DNA from 3 places in the Peribacillus sp. RS7 genome. Region 1 is predicted to be linked to each of the others. Evidence: riboswitches for the same ligand, from Rfam matches in the RefSeq annotation. Region 1 holds a riboswitch; each other region holds the start of a gene.
What was found. Region 1 has a riboswitch for S-adenosylmethionine ahead of ACDZ29_RS25960 (bifunctional homocysteine S-methyltransferase/methylenetetrahydrofolate reductase). Riboswitches for the same ligand answer to the same signal wherever they lie in the genome.
Positions count from the first base shown of each region.

Region 1 (2,328 bases):
CTTTTTCGGAGGATCAAGTTCAACAAGAATCGTCCTTTCTGTTTTGGCCTTTTCGTACAGAGGGAGTTCCAATTCTCTATCGTTCACTTCAATTATTTCTATTTCACGGGCTTTCGTATATTTCTCTTTTACTGGAGCCAAACTTCCAATCGCATTCTTTACAGCTTGAATATGCAGGGGAGTCGTTCCACAGCACCCTCCTATGATCCCGGCACCTTGCTCACGAAGGTCTAGGGCACTTGAGCCGAAATATTCCGGCACAGCTTTATAGACAAGCCTTCCATCCACATAATCGGGAAGGCTGGCATTTGGGTAAATGGCAATCGACGCTTGCTTTGGCAAACTCACCTCTTCCAATGCCCGAATCATATGATGTGGACCGAGTCGGCAATTCACCCCAACAACATCAGCACCCAATTGCTCGAGTTTTTGAAAGGCTTCATTTAAATGGATTCCATTTTGAAGATTTCCCAGTTCATGCATCGAAACATTTGCGATGATCGGCAGTCCAGTTTCATTTTTAACGATTTGCAAAACGGTTTCCAGCTCTTCCAGGTCATAAAATGTTTCCAAGAGAATCCCATCCGGGTTTTCCATCAACAGACTGTATAGCTGTTCACGAAAACCTCGCTTTATCTCTTCCATACTTAAATCCGATTTCCTGATACTCCGCTGTGCCCCTATGGTACCGAAGACATATGCCTTTCCTTTTGCCGCTTTTTTAGCAAGGATGACTCCCTGGCGATTGATTCTGCTTACTTCATCTTCAAGTCCATGCCGTTTCAATTTATTGAAATTGGCTCCATATGTATTCGATTGAAGGATATCTGCACCAGCTTGCAAATAGGCACGGTGAATGGACTCTATTTGATCTGGGTTCGTGCAGTTTAATTCCTCATAACATTGATCGATGCCATAAGAGTACAGTAAGGTCCCCATTGCCCCTTCTCCAACCAGCATTCTTTCTTTCAATTCTTTACGAAAATTCATAATTACACCCTCTCTCAAAAACAATCCTGTTTTTGTCGTTTTATATGAGTATGAGAGAAAAGAAAAAAAACCTTCTCAAAGAAGAAGGTCTTTTGAAACATTCTCCTCATCTATCAAGCTCTGCTTGCTGGATTTAGCACCTTTGCCTAAGCTGGTTGCTGAGGTTTCTTCGGGCCAGTCCCTCCACCTCTCTCGATAAGATCCAATTATATAATTTTCACAAGATTTCAAAATTTGATTATATTTAATTTACATTAATAATCTGTCAATTTCAATACCTGATCGTCATTTTTTTCACTTTTGCAAAATTCATTCACTCTTTTGCAGCTTGAACTCTCTTCACTATCCTTTGTTTCCAGTCTTCCGCTAACGAGTCTAGTGTAAGTAACGCGTTTGAGCCTTCCAGCCCATCTCGGTTATGTAGGATCACCTCTGTTGCATAATGAACCGAAATTTTTTCTTGCAAACGATCTATTAGCACAATTTCGTTTTGTTTCTTTATCGTTCCTTCCTGAATGACTTTTGCAAAATAACCAGTGTAACTCGTTTTCAGCACGAATTCCAAAAACTTAGGTTCTTGATTGAAGTAGGAAATGGTCGAGCAAGGGATCCTCCCCTGATTAATTTGAACAATCACTTCGCCTATTTGATATATATCACCGATATACGTTGTTTCTTCCCTCATCCCCGCTACAGTTAAATTTTCACCGAATGCAGGGATATCTAGCTTTTTAGCGAATCTTTCATTCCATAATGAGTAATGCTCAAAGGGGTAAAAACACAAAGCCCGATCAGGACCTCCATGGAACTTTACATTACCTACCCCATCACCCATTATGCCTGATTTAGTTACTATCACGTCATCCACTGCTTGTTTATCCATCGCTGAAAAGATATCGATATTCGAAAAATTTTCCTGTTTGGGCTTTCTGGCATGAAGGGATTCGATTTTTCCATTTTCCATTTTACATCTTCCATTCTTATTTAATTTATATCATCATATATGTATAAATTATACTAAAAATCCATTTTGTTCTGTAGTTTTTTATGGGAATATAGCAGATTAGAAGGGCAAAAGCACCAAGTTGGCGAAATATCATTGATTTCCAGAAAAATTCATAGGTTAGTTTCAGTAATTTTGTTGCTATTTCAGAATTAAATATGGTAGAATATGAACACAATATATAGTCGAAAACTACAACCGTTCGCCTATATGTTGATTTTCACGATTGAATTCCTCATTGTCGCTCTTTAGGGAGCGAATTTTTTTGCCTTCATTCCCATCCATCATTTTCTTTTAATTCCATTCAGTTCCTTACATCGTGATCCACTTACCTA
Region 1 is NZ_CP168135.1:5,251,433-5,253,760, forward strand. It holds gene ACDZ29_RS25960 (bifunctional homocysteine S-methyltransferase/methylenetetrahydrofolate reductase) at 1-990, opposite strand, end outside; SAM riboswitch class I at 1,094-1,192, opposite strand; gene ACDZ29_RS25965 (MOSC domain-containing protein) at 1,304-1,954, opposite strand.

Region 2 (2,328 bases), 2.0 Mb from region 1:
AGATAAAAAAGGAGCGCAATGTATAATATTTCTAGTTCAAGAATGCCCAGGACTTTTTGCTTAAACCGTTTTAGAAGTCAAGGAGACGATATTCGTCGCTTTTTCAATTGCCTGCTCCAAATCTTCTATTAAATCCTCTACATTTTCAATCCCAATGGATAAACGGACTTGATCAGCACGCACACCCGCTTTCGCCAGACCTGCATCATTCAATTGCTGATGGGTCGTACTGGCAGGGTGGATGATCAAACTCTTCGCATCCCCTACATTCGCTACATGGGACCATAATTCCACCGAATTGATAAGTTTCGCCCCGGCTTCGCGGTCTCCCTTAATTCCAAAAGTCACAACGGATCCTGCTCCCTTGGGCAAATATTTATCCGCAAGGGCTTTATCGGGATGATCCTCATTAGAAGGATGCGAAACCCAAGTCACGGCAGGGTGATTTTTCAAATATTGAAGTACAGACTTCGTGTTCGAAAGATGCTCTTTCATCCTTACATGCAGCGTTTCAAGTCCAAGCGTAAACTGGAATGCGCTTTGGGCACTTAGCGCAGGGCCTAAATCACGAAGTAACTGCACTCGGGCTTTCGTTATAAAAGCGGCTGGTCCAACTGCCTCGGCGTATACCAGACCGTCGTAACTTGGATCAGGCTCCGTAAAGCCAGGGTAGTTTGGTGAGTTCCAATCGAACTTCCCTCCATCCACGATGACACCGCCTAAAGTGGTTCCATTTCCCAGAAGCCATTTTGTAGCGGAATGGATGACAATATCCGCTCCAAAATCAATTGGTCTGCATAGATACGGTGTAGCGAAGGTATTATCAATGATTAAAGGTATCCCGGCATTGTGGGCAATGTCAGCTACCGCTTCGATATCAAGGACCCTCAAACTTGGATTTCCGATTGTTTCGGCAAATATGGCTTTAGTTCTTGGCGTTATCGCCCTTTTGAAATTTTCAGGGTCATCAGGAGAAACGAACTTCACTTTAATCCCATATTTCGGAAGAGTGTTTTCAAAAAGATTATACGTACCGCCATATAAAGTGGAGGCTGAAACGATCTCATCCCCTGCACCGGCAATATTCAGGATTGACAGTGAGATGGCAGCCATTCCGCTTGCTGTTGCCAATCCGCCGATACCGCCTTCCAATAAGGCCATTCTTTCCTCAAAAACGCTGACCGTGGGATTATGTAGTCGTGTATATATATAGCCATTCTCCTTTAAGCCAAATAAATTCGCTGCATGGTCAGTGTCTTTGAACAAGTATGCATTGCTTTGGTAGATAGGGACTGCACGTGCACCTGTTTCATCAGCTTGCAGACCGCCATGAACACTCAATGTTTCGAAACGCAACTTTTTCTCTGACATACTATTTCTCCTCTTTCTCTATGGATTTAGTAGGAATTATATTGAAACCGGGCCTTTCAAAACAAAAAAACCACTTCCAAAAGAAGAGGTTTTAAAAACGCACCTCATCTTTTCAGAGCTAACACTCTGCTGGAATTAGCACCGTATATAAATTTATACCGGTTGCCGGGCTTCGTCGGGCCAGTCCCTCCGCCACTCTTGATAAGAACTATTAAATTCAGGATGCTTTCTTAATACAAAATATAACATTTTAGAATTAATCAGTCAATGAATTGTTAGAATATTCTTTGTTCAATTCCAATTTGGCCGCCACTTGTCCACAACTAAAAAAACCAATCCGTTTCTGATTGGTTTTTCAGCTGATTTCCTTAAGCAATCCATATAAATAAGGAACGGATTGAAAGGCATATATTTTTCTGTGCAGCTGCCCTTCTTTGAAAAACAATAAACACGGGACACTTTCAATTTCATATGACTCGGCAATAGCTTGAACATAATTCATATTCATTTTACCTGCCTTCAGTTCCGGGAAAAGTTCCATGGATATCGTCAGCATCTTGGAAGCCACCTGACAGGTGCCGCATAATGGCGTATATAAATATAAGCAAAATGTTTCCCCTTGTTCAACGGCAAGCTTACACTCTTCTTCTTTCCATTCCTGAATCAATTAGTCGTTCACCCTTTGACTTAAAAATTTCATTTTAACATTCATATTGGCAGATAAAAGCACAGTTGCGATATGATGTTCAGGTGAGCTCTCCACTTCTTTGTACATTTTATTAATATACAGGTGGTTCGCTTCCGGCATTTCCCTTCGGAATTGCTTCCGGAGCTTTTCTCCTGATTCATCTGCGTCAAAAAGGAGATAAACATCACGGTCCATCAATTCATCCACCAATTCATCAAGCTTAGTTAATGATATGGTCCCATTCGTACATCTAATTTCCACATCTTCAT
Region 2 is NZ_CP168135.1:1,617,271-1,619,598, forward strand. It holds gene ACDZ29_RS08430 (O-acetylhomoserine aminocarboxypropyltransferase/cysteine synthase family protein) at 61-1,371, opposite strand; SAM riboswitch class I at 1,473-1,579, opposite strand; gene ACDZ29_RS08435 (thioredoxin family protein) at 1,727-2,038, opposite strand; gene ACDZ29_RS08440 (toprim domain-containing protein) at 2,039-2,328, opposite strand, start outside.
Region 2: another riboswitch for S-adenosylmethionine. It lies ahead of ACDZ29_RS08430 (O-acetylhomoserine aminocarboxypropyltransferase/cysteine synthase family protein); the one in region 1 lies ahead of ACDZ29_RS25960 (bifunctional homocysteine S-methyltransferase/methylenetetrahydrofolate reductase).

Region 3 (2,328 bases), 2.6 Mb from region 1:
TGAAATAAGTGAAGCCTCTAAGTCATAGGTTTGCGGCGTTTCTTCGCCCGCTAATTTTTTCGCCAATATCCTCATATTCACTGCACCGATCAACTTGGGATCGACTGCTGCCGTGTAGGACCATGAGCTGCCAGCTGATTGAATTTCCTGAAGGTCTGCATTCGACACATCAATTCCGTATATCTTCACTTCATCGCGTCCCGCTTCTTTAATTGCCCGGGCGGCACCGATAGCGAAGGCATCCCATGTTGCGAAAATGGCATCCAATTTACCTTTAGGGTATTTATTCAGCATTGCGGCTACAGCATTTTGTGTTTGAACCGAAGTATCTGCAGACGCCACTCCGAATCTTTCGACTTCTTTAATTCCAGGGTTTTCTTTTAATTTTTCCTGATAAACAGCATTTCTTCTCACCATTGGAGGGAAACCATCCACCCAAAGATACGCAATTGCCGCTTCACCTTTCTGTTCTTCTATCAGTTTATCAAGAGCCAGTGTTGCCAACGCTTCATCATCCTGTGATGTTAATGTTACGCCTTCTATTTTAGTTAGATCGCTTATTGAATCGAATGTAACAACGCTTTTGCCTGCATCAACCAACTTTTGAACGTCATTCACTGTTGCTGCATCATCACCATGGGAGATGATATAGCCGTCATAATCTTCCTGCAAAGCCTGTGCGATCGCATCATGAAATTTAGCCGTATCACCATTGGCTGTATATGTATCCACTTGAAACCCCAGTGCTTCTCCTTCTTCCTTCGCTCCTGCTAAGTATTGGGCCGTATGATCATCACCGCCAATTTTACGGATCACTTTGATTTTGGCTCCTTCCCCATTAGCAAATCTTTCCGGGACATTTTCAAATGATACTTTTTCTTCTTTCTTCGATTCTGTGGAACTCTGCCCTGTAGAGCAACCCGTTAAAAGCAAAGCCGAAGCGATGGCTGAAATGAATATCCCTTTAATAGACCTTCTCATCTTGTTCCCCTCCATATTTTCTTATTAGTCTTATCAGTTAAGTTGGTGTAAGTCCCAAAATAAAAACCTCTCTATTAATATAGAGAGGTTTAATCAGCTGTTTTGCAGACTTATCCCTCTCTTATCTGTCAAAACATTTCTGTTTTGCAGGATTTAGCACCAATTCCTAATGGAACGGTTGCTGGGCATCTTAGGGCCAGTCCCTCCGCCACTCTTGATAAGAGAATATATTGTGTTACGTTTTTCGTAATTATCACTTTATAGGGATATAGTCGTAAAGTCAATAGTTTTTCGAATATTTAAAATGTTCCCCGTTATTTTTCATTTTCTTTGCAGCTGGGCTAGACGCTTTTTCTCGATTTTTTCAAGTCTCTCCAACTGACGTAATTTCACTTCGAACAAAGTGATCGGGTCACGGTAAACTTCCGGATTTTCTTTCATATGCTCCAATGCAGCCTGGTAGTCTTTGATTTCTGTCTGCGTTTGCTCTATCGTTTTTTGAAGTAAGGCAAAGGAACTGCGATAGAAAAGTGAGATGTCCCGATCCAAAGATTTTTCAAACAATCCAAATTGGGTAAGGAAACGTTCCGTGATCATTTCGGCAACATCCAGGTAATCTTCACTTTCCAGGTATTTCTTATAACGATTGTACATATTGGCTTTATTTTGTGGTATCGCCCCAAACAGCTTCCCTGCTCCTTTAAGCAGCAATTGTGATGGAGTTCTGCGCAAAAGGATATTAACGTTTTCGATGCGGATACTGCTTGTCATCCGGTCGGCATCACGGCGCCAGTCATCCAATACCCTAAAGTCACCTGCCAGCGTGATCCGTTCTTCTTTGTATAATTCATTGAACCCGGCACTCATTTCATCCATAAACTGCTGGCTTTGTGAGAACTCCATTTGGGAACTGGCAATCCAATCTTGAAGAGAACGGTAATATTGAGGCATGATCTTGTCAGAAATGAATGCTTGAATCCGCTCATTCATTTCCTGGTTTAACTGTACATGGACCTGACTGAAATCACTGCTTTCCGTTAACGATTTAGAGCAATCCCTCAGCAATTCAGGAATTTTAGAAGAAAGCTGATTTTTCACTTCATCCTTAAGCGAACGATAAGACCTTATGATATTTTCACTTTTTTCTTTTTCCAAATCCGCCAGTTGATTGACCGCACCATTCAGTTTGACCTCCATCTGTTCATTCCAAGAGATGGAATGCTCGCATTTCCGTTCATTGGCTGCCCGCTTTTCTAACAGATAAGATAAAGTTTTACGAATGAACGCTAGGATTTTTTCAGATCTTCTTTCTTTCCAATTATCATCTTGATAATTCGATTGAAGGAA
Region 3 is NZ_CP168135.1:2,604,384-2,606,711, reverse strand. It holds gene ACDZ29_RS13205 (sugar ABC transporter substrate-binding protein) at 1-981, opposite strand, end outside; SAM riboswitch class I at 1,100-1,205, opposite strand; gene ACDZ29_RS13200 (GTPase domain-containing protein) at 1,303-2,328, opposite strand, start outside.
Region 3: another riboswitch for S-adenosylmethionine. It lies ahead of ACDZ29_RS13205 (sugar ABC transporter substrate-binding protein); the one in region 1 lies ahead of ACDZ29_RS25960 (bifunctional homocysteine S-methyltransferase/methylenetetrahydrofolate reductase).